2 regions of the Arthrobacter sp. W4I7 genome follow, and region 2 is predicted to be linked to the other one. Evidence: predicted binding sites of a transcription regulator. Region 2 holds the regulator's gene; the other holds the start of a gene.
What was found. The regulator LexA, encoded in region 2, represses DNA repair genes until DNA is damaged. The targets are predictions, from matches to a motif close to TCGAACANNTGTTCGA.

Region 1: QF047_RS19495 (HNH endonuclease signature motif containing protein) is a predicted target of LexA. The motif match lies at 4,158-4,173, and genes of this name have one in related genera.

What each region holds. Positions count from the first base shown of each region.
Region 1 is NZ_JAUSXU010000001.1:4,281,870-4,290,761, forward strand. Features, by position in the region: gene QF047_RS19490 (FdhF/YdeP family oxidoreductase) at 44-2,398, shown strand; gene QF047_RS19495 (HNH endonuclease signature motif containing protein) at 2,441-3,958, opposite strand; gene QF047_RS19500 (FAD-dependent oxidoreductase) at 4,198-6,705, opposite strand; gene purU (formyltetrahydrofolate deformylase) at 6,745-7,674, opposite strand; gene QF047_RS19510 (BCCT family transporter) at 7,678-8,892, opposite strand, start outside.
Region 2 is NZ_JAUSXU010000001.1:2,882,010-2,890,901, reverse strand. Features, by position in the region: gene hflX (GTPase HflX) at 283-1,863, shown strand; gene QF047_RS13185 (ATP-dependent DNA helicase) at 1,856-3,913, shown strand; gene lexA (transcriptional repressor LexA) at 3,997-4,731, opposite strand; gene QF047_RS13175 (LysM peptidoglycan-binding domain-containing protein) at 5,112-5,468, shown strand; gene QF047_RS13170 (histidinol-phosphate transaminase) at 5,561-6,679, shown strand; gene hisB (imidazoleglycerol-phosphate dehydratase HisB) at 6,740-7,360, shown strand; gene hisH (imidazole glycerol phosphate synthase subunit HisH) at 7,357-8,091, shown strand; gene QF047_RS13155 (hypothetical protein) at 8,092-8,250, shown strand; gene priA (bifunctional 1-(5-phosphoribosyl)-5-((5-phosphoribosylamino)methylideneamino)imidazole-4-carboxamide isomerase/phosphoribosylanthranilate isomerase PriA) at 8,296-8,892, shown strand, end outside.

The DNA.
Region 1 (8,892 bases), 1.4 Mb from region 2:
ATTCAAAAAGCAACACGTAGTTGCCGGTAAGGAAGTTGGAACGATGAAGTTCGGTAAGCAGCCCGCACCTGTCGCGGACATCAACGAGGACGAGCTCTCCGTCCACAAGCCCAAAACCGAGGCGGCCGGTGTTAAGGCTGTGATGGTGGCGCTGGAACGCGCGGTGGCGCAGGCCGGGGTGACCCGGACGGCCCAGTCGCTGCTGCGGCTGAACCAGCGGGGCGGGTTCGACTGCCCGGGCTGCGCCTGGCCGGAGTCGGACAAGAAGCGGAAGGCGGCCGAGTTCTGCGAGAACGGTGCCAAGGCTGTGGCGGAGGAGAACACCCTCCGCACCGTTGGCGCTGAGTTCTGGGCGCAGCACTCCATCGCCGAGCTCTCCACCAAGACCGAGTACTGGCTGGGCAACCAGGGCCGGCTCAGCGAACCGGTGGTGATCCGGGCGGGTGAAACCCACTATTCGCCGATCTCCTGGGCCGAGGCTTTCGAACTGATCGGCGAACATGTGCGGGCAACAACGGCTGACCGGTGCGTTTTCTACACTTCAGGCCGGACCGCGAACGAGACAGCGTTTATGTACCAGCTGTTCGCCCGGGCCCTGGGCACCAACAATTTGCCGGACTGCTCGAACATGTGCCACGAGTCCTCAGGTTCAGCACTGAACCCCACCATCGGCATCGGCAAGGGCACCGTCTCGCTGGATGACATCCACGACGCCGAACTGATCTTTGTGGTGGGGCAGAACCCCGGCACCAACCATCCCCGCATGCTGTCCGCCCTGAAGGAATGCAAGGACAAGGGCGGCAAGGTGGTGGCGGTGAATCCGCTGCCCGAGGCCGGGCTGTTCAACTTCAAAGACCCGCAGACCGTTTCGGGTGTCGTAGGCGGCGGCACCCCGCTGGCTGACGAATACCTGCAGATCAAGGTGGGCGGGGACCTGGCCCTGTTCCAGGCGCTGGGCCACCTGCTTCTGGAAGCCGAGGAACAGAACCCGGGGACCGTCGTCGACCGTTCCTTTGTGGAGGCGCAGACGGACGGGTTCGAGGCCTACCGCGCGGCGCGCGCCAGGCTGGACTGGGCCGAGACGGAAAAGGCTACCGGCCTCACCCGGGCCCAGATCGAGACTGTTGCCGGGATGCTGATCAAGTCAAAGGCGTCCATCTTCTGTTGGGCCTTGGGCGTGACGCAGCAGCCGCACTCGGTGGACACCATCAAGGAAATGGTCAACGTCCTGCTGCTGCAGGGCAACTTCGGCAAGCCCGGCGCCGGCGCGTGCCCGGTCCGCGGGCACTCGAACGTCCAGGGCGACCGGACCATGGGCATCTGGGAGAAACCCAAGGAATGGCTGCTCGAAGCGCTGGACAGGGAGTTTGGGATCCAGTCCCCGCGGCACCACGGCCACGACGCCGTCGAAGCCATGGAAGCGTTCGAACGCGACGAAGTGGACGTTTTTGTGTCCATGGGCGGCAACTTCTCCCTCGCGTGCTCGGACACCGAAACCCTGGAAGCCGGGATGCAGCGGATCGGCCTGACCGTGCACATCTCCACCAAGCCCAACCGCTCCCACATCGTCCACGGCCGCACCTCGCTGATCCTGCCCACCCTGGGCCGGACGGACAAAGACGACAAGCACCCCAAGGGCGCCCAGTTCCTGTCCGTAGAGGACTCCATGTCCGTGGTGCACTCCACGCAGGGCAGGCTCACGCCGGTCTCCGAGCACCTGCTCGCGGAGCCCGTGATCGTGGCGCGGATGGCTGAGGCGACGTTCGGACCGGACCACTCAGTGGACTGGAAGGGCATGGCCGAGGACTACGACGTGATCCGCGACCACATCGCCCGTGTCCTGCCCGGCTTCGAAGACTTCAACACCCGCGTCCGTACCAAAAACGGGTTCGTGCTGCCCAACCCGCCGCGCGACACCCGGTCATTCAAAACGGATATTGGCCGCGGCCGCTTCACAGTCAGCCCCCTTGAGTATCTGACGCCGCCGGACGGGCACCTGGTGCTCCAGACCATCCGCAGCCACGACCAGTACAACACCACCTACTACGGCCTGGACGACCGGTACCGGGGCATCTCCGGCGGCCGCCGGGTGATCCTCATCCACCCTGAAGACCTGGCCGAGCTCGGATTCGAAGACCGCGATCTCGTGGACGTGGTCAGTACCTTCCGTGGGCACGACCGGAGAGCGGACAAGTTCCGCCTGGTGGCCTACCCCACCGCGAAGGGCTGCGCCGCCGCATACTTCCCCGAAGCCAACGCCCTGGTCCACAAGGAAAACGTGGCGCGGGAGTCCAACACCCCGGGCTTCAAGGCCATGTTCGTCAGGTTCACGCCACACGTGGCGGAAACCGCTGATGCGGTGGCTGCGGAGGAGCTGGAGCCGGCCGCGGCTGGATAGTAGAGCAGCACCCGGTGGTTGAGCCTGTCGAAACCCCGTGAGTCAGGCGGGTGGGGCGTGCAGGAACCGCTCCAGGCTTTCTTCGCCTGGGGAGATCCCGATGTAGACAAAGTCCGGCGGATCACCGATCGCTGACTGTCGTCGCCCTGGCCAGTGTGGTGGTTCCCAGTCTTGGTGTTCGCTTTTGTAGTGCCTGCCGGTGGGTGAGGTCCAGCCGGGTGGTGCGGTTTTGGTGGCCGGGGTGGGTTTCCAGCCGCTGGTATGCCGTAGCCGGTGATGTCTGGGGCAGGGCTGTCCCAGATTCGATATCCCGGTGGTGCCACCTTGATGCCAGGCGAGGATGTGGTCGGCTTCGTTGTCGAGCGAATTGTTGCTGCATCCCGGAAAGGGGCATTTGCCATCCCGCAACCTAAGCCAGTTCCGCATGGCTTGACTGATCCGGTACTTTGTCCGGCCGATCTCCAGTGGCGCCCCGTCCCTCGGATCAACGAGCACCCGGTAGAACGAGGAGGCGCCGCCTTCTACGAGTTTGCGCGCCATCGACGGCGGGATCGGACCATACCCGTCCAGCATTGCTGGCTCGTCCGTTAATCCCAGGAGGGAGAATACCGGCACGGTGACCAGCACCTGCGCCCGGATCCCCGATAATGGGCCAGCCGCCGCATCGGGGCCGGTTTCCGCATCGATGCCGTTGCCGGGCAGAGTTAGGGTTCCGTCGCTGCCACCTGCACCGGCACACCCGGAGTGGTTGCCGGTGCCAAGAATCGCCTCGGCGAAGTTGTCGGCCTTCAAGTGAGTGAGGGTACGGGGCTCGTCCGGTCCCTGCATCCCCCGGGCGATGGCCGTGAGCCGGTTCCAGCCCGCCAAGGCATGGTGGGCAGGCAGGTAGGCCGAGAGCCAGGCCATGCCGTCCTGGTCCGGCCGGTACTCGACCCGCCGGTCGGCGATGCCCTTGGCATGGCGCTTTTCGATGGACTCGGCATGGTGCCGTTCCCGCCAGTTCCTGGCCTTGGCTTTGAACCGGTACGCCGGCATCTCCCCGATCGGCGCAGCCGCGGGCGGCCTGTTCACATCCGGATCCAGGAAATACGCTTCCAGGGCCGCCGCGCCGGCGGGGTCAAGGGTGGCCGTTTCATCAACCATGGCCAGGGCGTGCTGCCAGGTAATCGTCCCGGACTGCAACGCCGAAAGGGTGGGCGGCAACTCCTTGCACAGGGCGTGCGATGCGGCCAGGAACGCACCCGCTGCCCGAGAACCGAGGGCCAGGAGGGCGCCGATCTCCGCGGCGACGGCCATTTCCTGCGCCTGCACCGGGACATCCGGCCCCGCAACAGCTTGGGCAGTGTCCGCATACGTCACCGCAGCCCGGGCCTTCAGGCCCGCGAACCCCGCCTCCACCACCCGCGCCCCGGCAAGAATGTCCAGGGACCCATCAGCCAGTCCGGCCAGCGGATCAGCATCCGAGAACGGCTCCGAACCACACTCATCCACCTCGGCATTGAGCACAGCAAGAGCGGCCTTGATGTCCTCAAACGCCTTAGCCACCGCCGCTTTCCCCATGAACCCATCATGACAAGGGGGTACGACATTCCGGGGGCACATGTGAAAACCGAGGTCCCCTGTTCGGGGACCCCGGTTTTCGACAAGAGGTTTCGCTCCCCAGCCTCAACCACCGGGTTTCGACAAGCTCAACCACCGGTTCGGGACGGGCTCAACCACCGGGGTTTCGACAGGCTCAACCACCGGGGTTTCGAGAAGCTCGACCACCGGTTCGGGGCGGGCTCAGCCACCGGGTTAGGTTAGCCGCGGAGGCGCTCCATGCCCGGGTCGAAGAGGGGTTCAGGCGTGACGGTGGCGGCGATGCGCTTCCCGAAGTACTCCACCTCAACCGAGTCGCCCTCGGTCACCGAAGCCGGCAGCCAGGCGTAGGCGATCGGCTTGCGCACCGAGTAGCCGTAGGCAGCGCTCGTAACGTACCCGGCGGCTGAGCCGTTCACGTACACCGGTTCCTTGCCCAGCACGAGGGACGTGCCGTCGTCGACCGTCAGGCACCGCAGCGCACGCGTGGCCGGCTGCTCCTTGCGGGCCGCCAGGGCCTCAGCACCCACGAAGCCCGTCTTGTCCTTGGCCACGGAGAAGCCCAGGCCGGACTCGTACGGGTGGTGCTCCGACGTCATGTCTGTGCCCCACAGCCGGTAGCCCTTCTCAAGGCGCATGCTGTTGAACGCGCCACGGCCGGCGGCGATGATGCCGTGCTCCCGGCCGGCCTCGAACAATAGGTCCCACAGCTTCAGGCCGTACTCGGCGGTGGTGTAGAGCTCCCAGCCGAGCTCGCCCACGTAGGAGAGCCGCATGGCCGTGACCGGGATGCCGCCCACGGAGATTTCCTTGGTCCGGAAGTACTTCAGGCCGTCGTTGGTCAGGTCGTCGGAGCTGACCTTGCCGATCACCTCGCGGGCCAGCGGCCCCCACAGCCCGATGCAGCAAGTGCTGCCGGTGATGTCCGAAACATGCACCCACTGAGAGGGATCGGCGGCGGACTGCTTCCGCGCCTCCACCCGCAGGTAATCGAAGTCCACGTTGCTGTTGACGCCCAGCTGGAAGTCTTCCTCCGCCAGCCGTGCGACAGTCACATCACTGCGAATGCCGCCGTCGTGCTCCAGCAGCAGGCAGTACGTCACGGCACCCGGCTTCTTGGCAATGTTGCCCGTGCTGAGCCGGTGCAGTAGCGCCTGCGCGCCCGGGCCCACCACGGAGAGCCTCTTCAGTGGCGTCATGTCGAAAAGTCCGACGGCGGTACGCGTCTTCCACGCCTCGGCCGCCGAGATGGGGGACGAGAACATGGCTGACCACTCGTCACGCTCCGGCGTTTGCCATTCCTCCGGCAGCTGCTCGAGCAGGCCGCGGTTGGCCTCGAACCAGTGCGGCCGCTCCCAGCCGGCTGACTCCAGGAAGAACGCCCCCAGCTCCTTCTGCCGGACGTTGAACGGGCTGACGCGCAGGTCCCGCGGGGATTCCCTGGGCTGCAGCGGGTGCATGACGTCGTAAATTTCCACGAAGTTCTGCTGGGACGTCTCGCTGACGTACGCGTCGGACGTCTGTACCTTCTCGAAGCGGGTCAGCTCGCAGCCGTGCAGGTCCGTGCGGGACCGGCCTTCCACCAGCAGCTCCGCCATTGCCTTGGCCACGCCGGCTGAGTGCGTGACCCAGACGGCTTCGGCCACGAACAGGCCTTCGAGGTCGGGCGCCTCGCCCATGAGCGGGCCGCCGTCGGGGGTGAAGGAGAAAATGCCGTTGAACCCGTCCTCGATCGCGGAGTTGCGCAGCGCCGGCAGCAGGTCCTGGCTGTCCTCCCAAGCGGGCAGGAAGTCTTCCAGGGTGAAATCCAGGCGGGAGGGCATGCGGTGGTCCGACATTTCCTCTGCGGAAACCTTTGGCAGGGCGGACATATCCACCGGCATGGGACGGTGGGCGTAGCTTCCGATACCGATGCGGTCTCCCCATTCGCGGTAGTACAGGTCCTTGTCCTGGTAGCGCAGGATGGGCTTGCTCGCACCCTTGGGAAGCTCGTTGACGCCCTCAAGTTCGGGCAGCGGGGTGCTGACGGCGTACTGGTGGCCCAGCGGCAGCAGCGGGACTTCCAGGCCCACCATCTTGCCGAGTTCACGGCCCCAGAAACCTGCGCATGACACCACGATGTCCGCCGGGATCAGCCCGTTATCGGTTTCGACACCGGTCACCTTGCCGTCCTCCTGGGCGATGCCGGTCACCGTAGTAGAGCCGAGGAAGGTTACGCCACGCTCGCTGGAGCGCTCGATCAGCAGCTGCACGGCGCGGGCGGCCAGGGCCAGGCCGTCGGTGGGGATGAGCAGGCCGCCCAGGACTTCGCGGCCGCCGGTGAGCTTGCCGGTGTTCAGGAGGGGGTAGATCTTTTCGCATTCGTCGGCATCGACGATCCGGCTTTCGACGCCCCAGGAGGTCATCACGCCCATCTTGCGCGTGAGGTCGGCCAGGCGCTCGGGGGTGGTTGCCAGTTCCAGGCCGCCCACCTGGTTGAAGCAGGACTGGCCGTCCTTGCTCAGTGCCAGCAGCTTGTTAATCGTGTAGGTGGCGAATTCGGTCATGGTCCGTGACGGGTTGTTCTGGAACACCAGGCCCGGCGCGTGCGACGTGGAGCCGCCGGCAAGTTCCAGCGGGCCCTGTTCCACCACCGTGATGTTGGTCCAGCCGCGGGTGGCGAGTTCGTCGGCAAGGTTCGTTCCGACAATGCCGGCGCCGATAATGACAACGCGTGGTGATGCACTCATGGGTGTTGTTTCTCCTGTTTTGCGTGGCGGGCGTTGGCGTTAGCGGAAGACGACGGTGCGGGTGTTGTTGAGCAGCACCCGGTGCTGGGAGTGCCACTTGACTGCCCGGGACAGCGCCTGGGATTCGGCGTCCCTGCCTACCGTGACCAGTGCGTTCGGGTCCAGGCTGTGGTCCACCCGGAACACTTCCTGCTCGATGATCGGGCCTTCGTCCAGGTCTGCGGTGACGTAGTGCGCCGTGGCTCCGATGAGCTTCACGCCGCGGTCATAGGCCTGGTGGTACGGCTTGGCACCCTTGAAGCCTGGCAGGAACGAATGGTGGATGTTGATGGCCCGGCCGCGGAGGCTGGCGCATAGGTCATTGGACAGGACCTGCATGTAGCGGGCCAGGACCACGAGGTCGGCGTTGTACTCCTCCACCAGTTCCAGCAGGCGCGCTTCAGCTTCGGGCTTGGTAGCGGCCGTTACCGGGACGTGGATGAAGGGCAGCCCCGCGGCCTCCGCCATGGGGCGAAGGTCCTCGTGGTTGGACACCACGACGGCGATCTCCGCACCCAGGCTGCCGGCGCGCCAGCGGAAAATGAGGTCGTTGAGGCAGTGGCCGAACTTTGAAACCATCACCAGCAGGCGCTGGGGGCGGCCGTCGTGGATGGCGAATTCCATGCCGAACTCATCGGCGACGGCGGCGAACTCCGCGCTGAGGCCTTCCGCGGAAACTTCCTTGTCTCCCGGAGTGAAGGCCGTGCGCAGGTAGAGCTTGCCGCTGATGTGGTCATCGAACTGCTGGTGTTCAACAATGTCGAAGCCGCGGTCAGCGAGGAATGCGGTGATGGCCCGGACGATTCCGGGGCGCTCCGGGCACGCAAGCGTAAGGACGTACTGTGCGGTGTCGGTACCGCGGACGCCGGCAACGTCGCCGGCCTCCACCGTCACGTTACCGGTGGGGCGGCCTTCGAGGACTGCGGTCATGGTCTACTCCTGGTTCTTTACGAGGGCTTGGGTGTCAGCGGGGGAAGCCGGGCAGCGGCCGTCGTCCGGACAGCGCTGATCACATTGATGCTTGGTAACGAGATCGAACTGGACGCCGCCGTGCTGGTCCACGCCGCTTCGAATAGCGCGCTCCACTACGGAGTCCGCGAGCCGGCGCCGGAGGGACAGCGGGTCACGGCGCAGGTCCTTGACCAGGGCGAAGCACAGCAGCAGCATGACCAGCACGAACGGCAGGGCCGCCACGATGGTGATCCGCTGCAGGCCGGAAAGCGCCTCCGACGGTTCATCGCCACCGGCCAGCATCATCACGGCGGCTACTGCGCCGGTGAGCAGGCCCCAGAAGATGACCAGGCCGCGCTTCGGGTCGGAGGACCCGTTGGAGCTCAGGGACGCCATGATGATCGAGGCGGAGTCGGCTCCGGTGATGAAGAAGATGGCCACCAGCACCATGGCCAGGACCACAACGGCTGCGGTGAGCCAGGCAGGCATGGACATGTTGCGGACCAGGTCAAACAGTGCGCCGTCGAAGTCGATGGACGGCGACCCGCTGGCCATGGACACGAGGCCGGGAGTACCCGCCTTGTCCGCTTCCTGCTGGACGTGGAACGCCGTGCCGCCGAAGATGCCGAACCAGATGACGCTGACGATGCTGGGGACCAGCAGGACGCCGGTCACGAACTGGCGGATGGTGCGGCCGCGGCTGATGCGGGCGATGAACATGCCCACGAACGGCGTCCAGGAAACCCACCAGGCCCAGTAGAAGATGGTCCAACCGGACATCCAAGTGCGCAGCGCCTCGTCCCCCACCGCTTCGGTCCGCGAGGACATCTCGGCCAGGTCCCTGACGTAGTCGCCTACTGCGGCGGGAATGAGGTTGAGGATGAACAGGGTGGGCCCGGCGATGAAGACGATGAGCGCCAGGACCACGGCCAGGACCATGTTGATGTTGGACAGCCACTGGATGCCGCGGCTGATGCCGGAGACGGCCGAGGCCACGAAGCAGGCCGTCAGGACGGCAACGATGGCCACCAGGATGGGGGTGCCGACTTCACCGATCCACCCGTTGGACGTCAGGCCGCTGCCGATCTGAAGTGCGCCCAGGCCCAATGAAGCGGCGGTACCGAAAAGGGTGGCGAAGATCGCCAGGATGTTGATGAACTTGCCTACCGGCCCTTCCACCGTCCTGATGCCGAACAG
Region 2 (8,892 bases):
ATTTACGCCTTCCGCACATGTGCACCGGACCACGCATAGGCGTTCGCTCCGGCCGCCGGACAATACTCGAAAGAAAGCCTCCTGCTGTCCCTTTCGGCGATTCTCCGGCCTCTTCCGCTTCGCCACCTCGCGTGAGGTGGCAACCACCCGCCGGACCGCTTGCTGCCCGGCGAGACAATCCAGGAGAACTACATGACCGCAGGCCGTCAGCCCAGCGCGAATACTTCCCCAATCACCACCAATCGGCACTATTCTGGAAATGCCGAACCTTCTAAGGAGACCATGACCAGCCAGCCCAACACCGGATCCGATCCAGCCGCCCAGGACATGAGTCCTGAGGAAATACAGGCTGTCATCGACCGGATTCTCTCCAAGGACGTACCGGCCAAAACCGTCAGCACGCCAAGCACAACGCAACGCGGCGACGGAAAAGGGGTACTGGGGAAAGCCCAGGCAATCTCCCGCCTGGATGAAGAACATTCAACGTACGACGGCGACCAGCAGGACCTCGAGGAACGCCGCGCCCTGCGGCGCACGGCCGGGCTGTCCACCGAACTCGAAGACGTCACCGAAGTCGAATACCGGCAGCTGCGCCTGGAACGGGTGGTCCTTGCAGGCATTTGGTCTGAAGGAACCCTGGCGGACGCGGAAAACTCGCTGCGCGAACTCGCCGCCCTCGCCGAAACCGCCGGTTCAGAGGTCCTGGACGGACTGGTCCAGCGCCGTGACAAGCCGGACCCTGGAACGTTCCTGGGCTCCGGCAAGGCGCTGGAGCTGAAGGACATCGTGATGTCCACCGGCGCCGATACCGTGGTGGTGGACGCCGAGCTGGCTCCGTCCCAGCGCCGTGGCCTTGAGGACATCGTCAAGGTCAAGGTGATCGACCGGACCGGACTGATCCTCGACATTTTCGCGCAGCACGCCAAGAGCCGGGAAGGCAAGGCCCAGGTGGAGCTGGCGCAGCTCGAATACCTGCTGCCGCGCCTCCGCGGCTGGGGCGAGTCGATGTCCCGCCAGGCCGGTGGCCAGGTGGGCGGCGCTGCGGCCGGTATGGGTTCACGTGGTCCCGGTGAAACCAAGATCGAACTGGACCGCCGGAGGATCCGCACGCGCATGGCCAAGCTGCGGCGGGAGATCGCCGCGATGAAGCCTGCCCGCGAAACCAAACGCGCCAACCGCCGTCGTAATGAGGTGCCCTCGGTGGCCATCGCCGGGTACACCAACGCCGGCAAGTCCTCCTTGCTGAACCGTTTGACGGACGCCGGCGTGCTGGTGGAGAACGCACTGTTCGCCACGCTGGATCCCACCGTCCGCAAGGCAGAAACTGCTGACGGCCTCGGCTACACGCTGGCGGATACCGTCGGCTTTGTCCGGTCGCTGCCCACACAGCTGGTGGAGGCCTTCCGCTCCACGCTCGAAGAGGTGGCGGACTCCGATCTGATCCTCCACGTGGTGGACGTTTCACACCCGGACCCCGAAGGCCAAATCGCTGCTGTCCGCAAGGTCTTCAGCGAAGTGGACGCCCGCAAGGTTCCGGAGATCATCGTCCTGAACAAGGCTGACGCCGCCGATCCTTTTGTGGTGGAACGGCTGAAGCAGCGGGAACCGCGGCACGTCGTGGTCTCGGCGCGCACCGGGGAAGGCATCCCCGAACTGCTGCAGGCCATCAGCGAGGCCATCCCGCGTCCGTCCGTCAAGCTTGAGCTGCTCATTCCCTACGACCGTGGGGACCTGGTCAGCAAGCTGCACGAATCGGATGCCGAGATCATCAGCGTTGACCATGATGAAGCCGGTACCCGGGCAGTTGTCAAAGTCCGGGAAGGCCTCGCGGCTGAACTGGAATCATTCGTCACCCATGACTGACCTCGTGGCTGACGAAGCCACAGGGACGGCCGGCGAGCAGTTCGTCATTGAACTGCTCGACCGGGCCGTTGCGGGCATGGGCGGGCAAAGCCGGGACGGCCAGCACGAGATGGCCAGGCAGGTGGCGCGGGCCATCGAAACCGGGGACCACCTGCTCGTCCAGGCCGGCACGGGTACCGGAAAGTCGTTGGCGTATCTCATACCCCTGATAGCCCATGCCCTGGAGAGCAACAAGCCGGCCCTGGTGTCCACCGCGACCCTCGCCCTGCAGACCCAGATTGTGGGGAGGGACCTTCCCCGGCTCCTGAAAAACATCACTCCCGCCCTGGACCGGCCCGTCAAAGTGGCGCTGGTCAAGGGCCGGTCCAACTATGTGTGCCTGCATAAACTCGAAGGTGGTTTTCCCTCCGAGGAACCCGCCGAGGGCCAGCTGTTTTCCCTGGGGGAAGACACCAGCGTGCCGCACTTTGCCGCGGCCGTAGGCGGTCCTGCCTCCCAGCTCGGCAAGGAAGTGGTCCGCCTCCGGGAATGGGCGGAGAAGACCACCACCGGGGACCGGGACGAGCTCCTGCCCGGCGTCACGGACCGCGCCTGGCGGCAGGTCTCCGTCACGTCAATGGAATGCCTGGGGGCGCAAAAGTGCCCCATGGCGGCAGAATGTTTCAGCGAGCTGGCCCGCCAGAACGCCGCCGCAGCCGATGTTGTGGTCACCAACCATGCCATGCTCGCCGTCAGTGCTTTCGAAGGTTTGGCCGTGCTGCCCGAGTATGACGTGGTGGTGGTTGATGAGGCCCACGAGCTCCAGGACCGGGTGACCGGTGCTGTTTCCGGGCAGCTCTCGGTGGCCATGGTCCATGCCGCTGCCGCAGGTGCCCGCAAGCACACAGCCATCACCGTGGATGCGCTCAACGCCGCTGCCGCCAACCTTGAGCTGGCCCTGGCGGGAGTCCCCAACGGACTGCTGCCCAACGGCCTGAACGATGAGCAGCTCGACTGCGTGGACCAGCTTCGCGAGGCCTGCCGGGCGGCCCTGTCCGATTCCAAGGGGGACAGCAGTACAACTGCCGACGGCGGGCGGCAGCTCGCCCGTTCCCGGCTGATGGTCATCCTGGAACTGTGCGAACGGCTCCTCGCGGCCCGCGAAAACAGGGAAGTGGTGTGGTTCTCCCGCACCAGCTCCTTTGACCCGCAGCAGGGATACTCCCAGCCGGACGAGACCGCGCCCGCGCTAATCAACGTTGCCCCGCTGTCCGTGGCAGGGCGGCTGCGGGAGGGCCTGTTCGCCGGGCATACGGTGGTGCTGACCTCGGCAACCCTTGCCATCGGTTCCGCGTTCGAGCCCGCCGCCGGAGGCCTGGGCCTCGTCGGCGAGGGCGCACCCAGCTGGACCGGCGTCGATGTGGGATCACCCTTCGACTACCCCAAGCAGGGCATCCTCTACGTGGCCGGCCACCTCCCCAAGCCCGGCCGTGGGGCGTCCCCGGAATCCCTGGCCGAACTGGAAGCCCTGATCCGGGCATCCAGCGGCGGTGCGCTGTGCCTGTTTTCGTCCCGCCGGGCGGCGGAGGAAGCGGCCGATGCGCTGCGGCCAAAGCTGGGAATGACCATCCTCTGCCAGGGCGATTCCACCATGACGGCCCTGGTGAAGCAGTTTGCGGACGAACCCGATACCTGCCTGTTCGGTACCATGTCCCTATGGCAGGGGGTGGATGTTCCCGGCGGGTCCTGCCGGCTGGTGGTCATTGACCGGATTCCGTTCCCGCGGCCGGACGATCCACTGATGACGGCCCGCTCCCGCGCCGTGGCGCAGGCCGGCGGTAACGGCTTTATGTCCGTTTCAGCCACCCATGCTGCCATCCGCCTGGCCCAGGGAGCCGGACGGCTGATCCGCTCGACGGGCGACAAGGGCGTGGTGGCCGTACTGGACTCCCGGCTCGCCACCGAACGCTATTCAGGCTTCCTTCGCGGCGCGCTGCCGCCCTTCTGGCCCACGACGGACCGGAAGACGGCCATCGCGGCGCTCGAGCGGCTGGCGCAGGAAAACGCCTGACGCTGCCGGGAGCGCCTTCGCGCTGCCGGCGGCCTTCGGGTTCCCGCGCAACACTTTCGCGCTGCCGGAACGCCTGACGCTTTCTAGAGCGAGCGGAGCACCGACACAACCTTGCCCATGATGGTGGCATGGTCGCCCAGGATGGGTTCGTACTGGGTGTTCTGCGGCAGCAGCCAGGTGTGGCCGTCCCGCTGACGGAAGGTCTTGACGGTGGCTTCGTCGTCCAGCAGCGCCGCGACGATATCCCCGTTGGCGGCGTCCGCCTGGCGGCGTACCACCACCCAGTCGCCGTCGCAGATCGCTGCGTCCACCATGGAATCGCCGGCCACCCTGAGCATAAACAGTTCCCCCTGGCCCACGAGCTGGCGGGGCAGCGGCAGGACATCCTCCACCACCTGGTCGGCCAGGATGGGACCACCGGCGGCGATGCGCCCCACGAGGGGAACCATCGCAGTGTCCATGGCGGTGGGAAGTTGGGTCACCGTGCTGCCGCTGCCCGGCAGCAGGACAGAAGGCTCCGTTGCCGGTTTGGGTGAACCACCGTCCAACGTCAGAGGCATCAGCACCTCCATGGCGCGGGGCCGTTTCGGGTCGCGGCGAAGGTAGCCGAGCTTTTCCAGCTGCGACAGCTGGTGCGTAACGCTGGACAGGCTCGCCAGGCCCACGGTGTCACCGATTTCCCGCATGGACGGCGGGTAGCCGTTGTCATTGACCGAGCGCTGGATAGTTTCAAGGATTTTCTTCTGCCGCGGCGTCAGGCCCTTGGCGGTCTTCTTCGGTTGGGAGGTTGCCCTGCCCCCGGCGGCTGCTGCTGCCATATTCGCCAATGCCTTTCAGTTTGCCCTTGCCGTTTGGCCCGGACCTGGAGTTGCCGCCGTAATTGTCAGACCCTGCTGATCAACTTCAGAGGTGGTGGTTCTTGTCTTCCAAGCTAGGCCAGCCACATTGCATTTTCAAACATTTGTTCTAGCGAGTCTCGACATTATTCGTTGATAAGTGCTAAAACAGAGAAAGCAAAGTTCGAACATTTGTTCTACTCGGCTTCAAGCCATTCGAAAACCCGGACCACGTCCGGGGGACATCGACGGCCACCGGGCGAACATCGGGCAGCACGGTCAGGTCCAGGAGGGCTCAGTTCATGTCAGCTACATCTGCTTCACAGGGTTCACGTCCGCAGCTTCTTTCAGTGCATCAACTCATGGCGCAGCCGGCGCGCCGGCAGCCGGCGCGCCCGGCCCCCTTGCCGCCGCTGCGCCTGACCCGGCGCGGAAAGATCGTCCTGATCGGCATCCCCCTGGTCCTGCTGGCGGCGTTGCTGCTCTCCCTCGCCGGCTTCTTCAACTCGCCGGCAAAGGCCTCAGACTCCGCGGCGGACCTTTCCCTTACCCCCACGGTTACTGTCACCGTACAACCGGGCCAGTCACTGTGGGCCATAGCCGGTACCGTCGCCCCGGAGCGTGATGCCCGTGACGTTGTGGCAGACATCGTCCAGCTCAACAACCTGACTGCCGGCGTGGTCCATCCCGGGCAACAGCTCTACGTACCCACGCCCTAGCGCCAGGCACTGTCGGCGCGGAGCTGCACGCTGATCGCGAACACCGTACCGTCACATTTTCCGGTCTCCCGCACGGGCACTAAACTGTTCAGGTGAATGACCAGCTAGAGCGCCTGAACCGGCTTCCCCTCCGCAACAACCTTCGTGGGCTTACCCCGTACGGCGCGCCCCAGCTGGATGTCCCCATCCTCCTCAACGTCAACGAAAACACCCATGGTGTGCCCGCGGACGTCCGCGCCGCCATCAGTGCGGCAGTGACGGAGGCCGCCGCAGGGCTCAACCGGTATCCTGACCGCGAATTTACCGAGCTGCGCACGGCCCTCGCGGAGTACCTGGGGCACGGGCTCGATGCATCGAATGTGTGGGCGGCCAACGGCTCCAACGAGGTACTCCAGCAGATCCTCCAGGCTTTCGGCGGCCCCGGCCGCACCGCGTTGGGCTTTCCCCCCACGTACTCCATGTACCCGCTGCTGGCCAGCGGCACGGACACCGAATACATTGTTGGCGAACGGGCTGACGGTTACGGCCTCAGTGCTGAATCTGCCGCCCTGCAGGTCAAGGAACTCCAGCCCAATATCGTTTTCCTCTGCTCCCCGAACAACCCCACGGGTACCGGCCTTGGACTTGACGTGGTGGAGGCCGTATACGAGGCCGGCGAAGCCAGCCAGACGATCGTCATCGTGGATGAGGCGTACCACGAGTTCGCCCATGACGGCACGCCCAGCGCCCTTTCCCTCCTGCCGGGCCGGGAACGGCTGATTGTCTCGCGCACCATGAGCAAGGCATTTGCCCTGGCCGGGGCGCGCCTCGGCTACATGGCCGCAGCGCCAGAGGTCACCGATGCGCTGCGGCTGGTACGGCTCCCGTACCACCTGTCCGCCATCACCCAGGCCACCGCCCTGGCTGCCCTTCAGCACCGCGAGGCGCTGATGGCGGACGTTGAAGACATCAAGAAACAGCGCGACCGGATTGTTGCGGAGCTGACCAGGATGGGCCTGAAGCCCGCCGCCTCGGACTCCAACTACGTATTCTTCGGCGGGCTGGAGAACCCGCACCAGGTCTGGCAGGAACTGCTCGACGCGGGCGTGCTGATCCGCGACGTCGGAATTCCTGGCCACCTTCGCGTCACCGCAGGCACTGAGACGGAAACCACAGCCTTCCTCACGTCCCTGGAAAGCATCCTTGCCGGCCAGGCCAGGCTTCCGGCCTAGACTGGAAGTACCGGCGCTGGACGCCCTGAACCACTCCTTCTTCCCAAAGGACACTTGACCATGAGTTCCACCGGATCCAATGCGGCCAGGACCGCGCGCATGGAGCGTACCACCAGCGAGTCCTCCGTGCTCGTGGAGATCAACCTCGACGGTACCGGCATCTCGGACATCGACACGTCGGTGCCCTTCTACGACCACATGCTCACCGCGCTCTGCAAGCACTCACTCATTGACCTGACGGTGAAGGCGACCGGAGACACCCACATCGACGTCCACCACACGGTGGAGGATGTTGCCATCACGTTCGGCGAGGTGCTGCGCACGGCCCTGGGGAACAAGGCCGGAATCCGCCGCTTCGGTGAAGCCACCGTGCCACTGGACGAGGCACTGGCGCACGCCGTGGTCGACGTCTCCGGCCGCCCGTACCTGGTGCACGGCGGGGAACCTGCAGGCCAGGAGTACCACCTGATCGGCGGCCACTTCACCGGCTCGCTGACCCGCCACGTCTTTGAAGCGATCACCCTGCACGCGGGGATCTGCCTGCACATGAACGTCATCGCGGGAAGGGATCCGCACCACATCGTCGAAGCCCAGTTCAAGGCGTTCGCCCGTGCCCTGCGCGCAGCGGTTGAGTCCGATCCCCGCGTCGAGGGCATTCCCTCCACCAAGGGTGCGCTGTGAGCGGGCAGGTCCTCCGGGACGGCGCCATCATCGATCCTTCTGCTTCACAGAAGCTGCCGTCCCCCGAGGGGAAACCCACTGTCACGGTCCTCGACTACGGCTCCGGGAACGTCCGCTCGGCAGTCCGTGCGCTGGAGCGCGCAGGCGCCGAGGTGATCCTCAGCTCCAAGCCCGAGGATGTCCTGAACGCCGACGGCCTGGTGGTTCCCGGCGTCGGCGCTTTTGAAACAGTTATGCGCGAACTCAAAGCAGTGGACGGCATCCGCCTCATCGGCCGGCGCGTCGCCGGCGGCCGCCCCGTCCTGGCCATCTGCGTAGGCCTTCAGGTGCTGTTCGAAGCAGGCGTGGAGCACGGTACCGAGGCTGAAGGCATCGGCGAATGGCCCGGCAAGGTGGAGCTCCTGCCCGCGGAGGTTGTTCCGCACATGGGCTGGAACACCGTCAAGGTACCGGAAGGCTCAAAGCTTTTTGCCGGCGTCGAAAACGAACGGTTCTACTTCGTGCACTCCTATGGTGTGCAGGAATGGAACTTCGACGTCATCCAGCCACGGATGGCCGCGCCCCTGGTCACCTGGTCCGAGCACGGCGCTCCATTCATCGCTGCCGTGGAAAACGGCCCGCTCTGCGCAACCCAGTTCCACCCGGAAAAGTCCGGCGACGCCGGTGCGCAGCTCCTGCGCAACTGGGTGGAAGCCCTCCGCCGGCCCGCCCCGGCCGGCGGCGGCGCCTAAATGTGGTCTGTCCTCCTGATGGGCCTCGCCGGCCTGCTCATCGGCGGCGCTATTTCCTTCCGTCAGCAGCGCAAACCGCTCTGGACCCAGGTTTCCTTCTACCTCCTGGCGGGCATGGCACTGCTGGCCGCCTACCTGCTGACGCTGCCGGCCAACTAGCCGCACCCTACCCATATCCGTTCCCCCCAACTTTCGAGGATATTGATGAACACCGCTACCGACCTGCCGGTTCTTGAACTGCTGCCCGCCGTCGACGTCGTCAACGGCCAGGCCGTCCGGCTGGTCCAGGGCGAGGCAGGCAGTGAAACAAGCTACGGAACCCCGCTGGAAGCGGCCCTGAACTGGCAGCAGCAGGGTGCGGAATGGGTCCACCTGGTTGACCTGGACGCCGCCTTCGGCCGCGGTTCGAATGCCGAGCTGCTGCGGGAGGTAGTGGGCCGGCTGGACATCAAGGTTGAACTCTCCGGCGGCCTTCGCGGCGACGAAACCCTCGAAGCAGCGCTGGACTTGGGCGTGGCCCGGGTGAACCTGGGGACGGCAGCGCTGGAAAACCCGGAATGGACCCGCCGGGCCATTGAACGCTTCGGTGACAAAATCGCCGTCGGCCTTGATGTCCGCGGAACCACCCTGGCAGGCCGCGGCTGGACCAAGGAAGGCGGGGACCTCTGGGACGTCCTGGGCAGGCTCGAGGAGGCCGGGTGCTCGCGCTACGTGGTCACCGACGTGACCAAGGACGGGACCCTGCAGGGGCCCAACGTGGAACTGCTCCGCCAAATGGTCGACAAAACCGGCAAGCCCGTG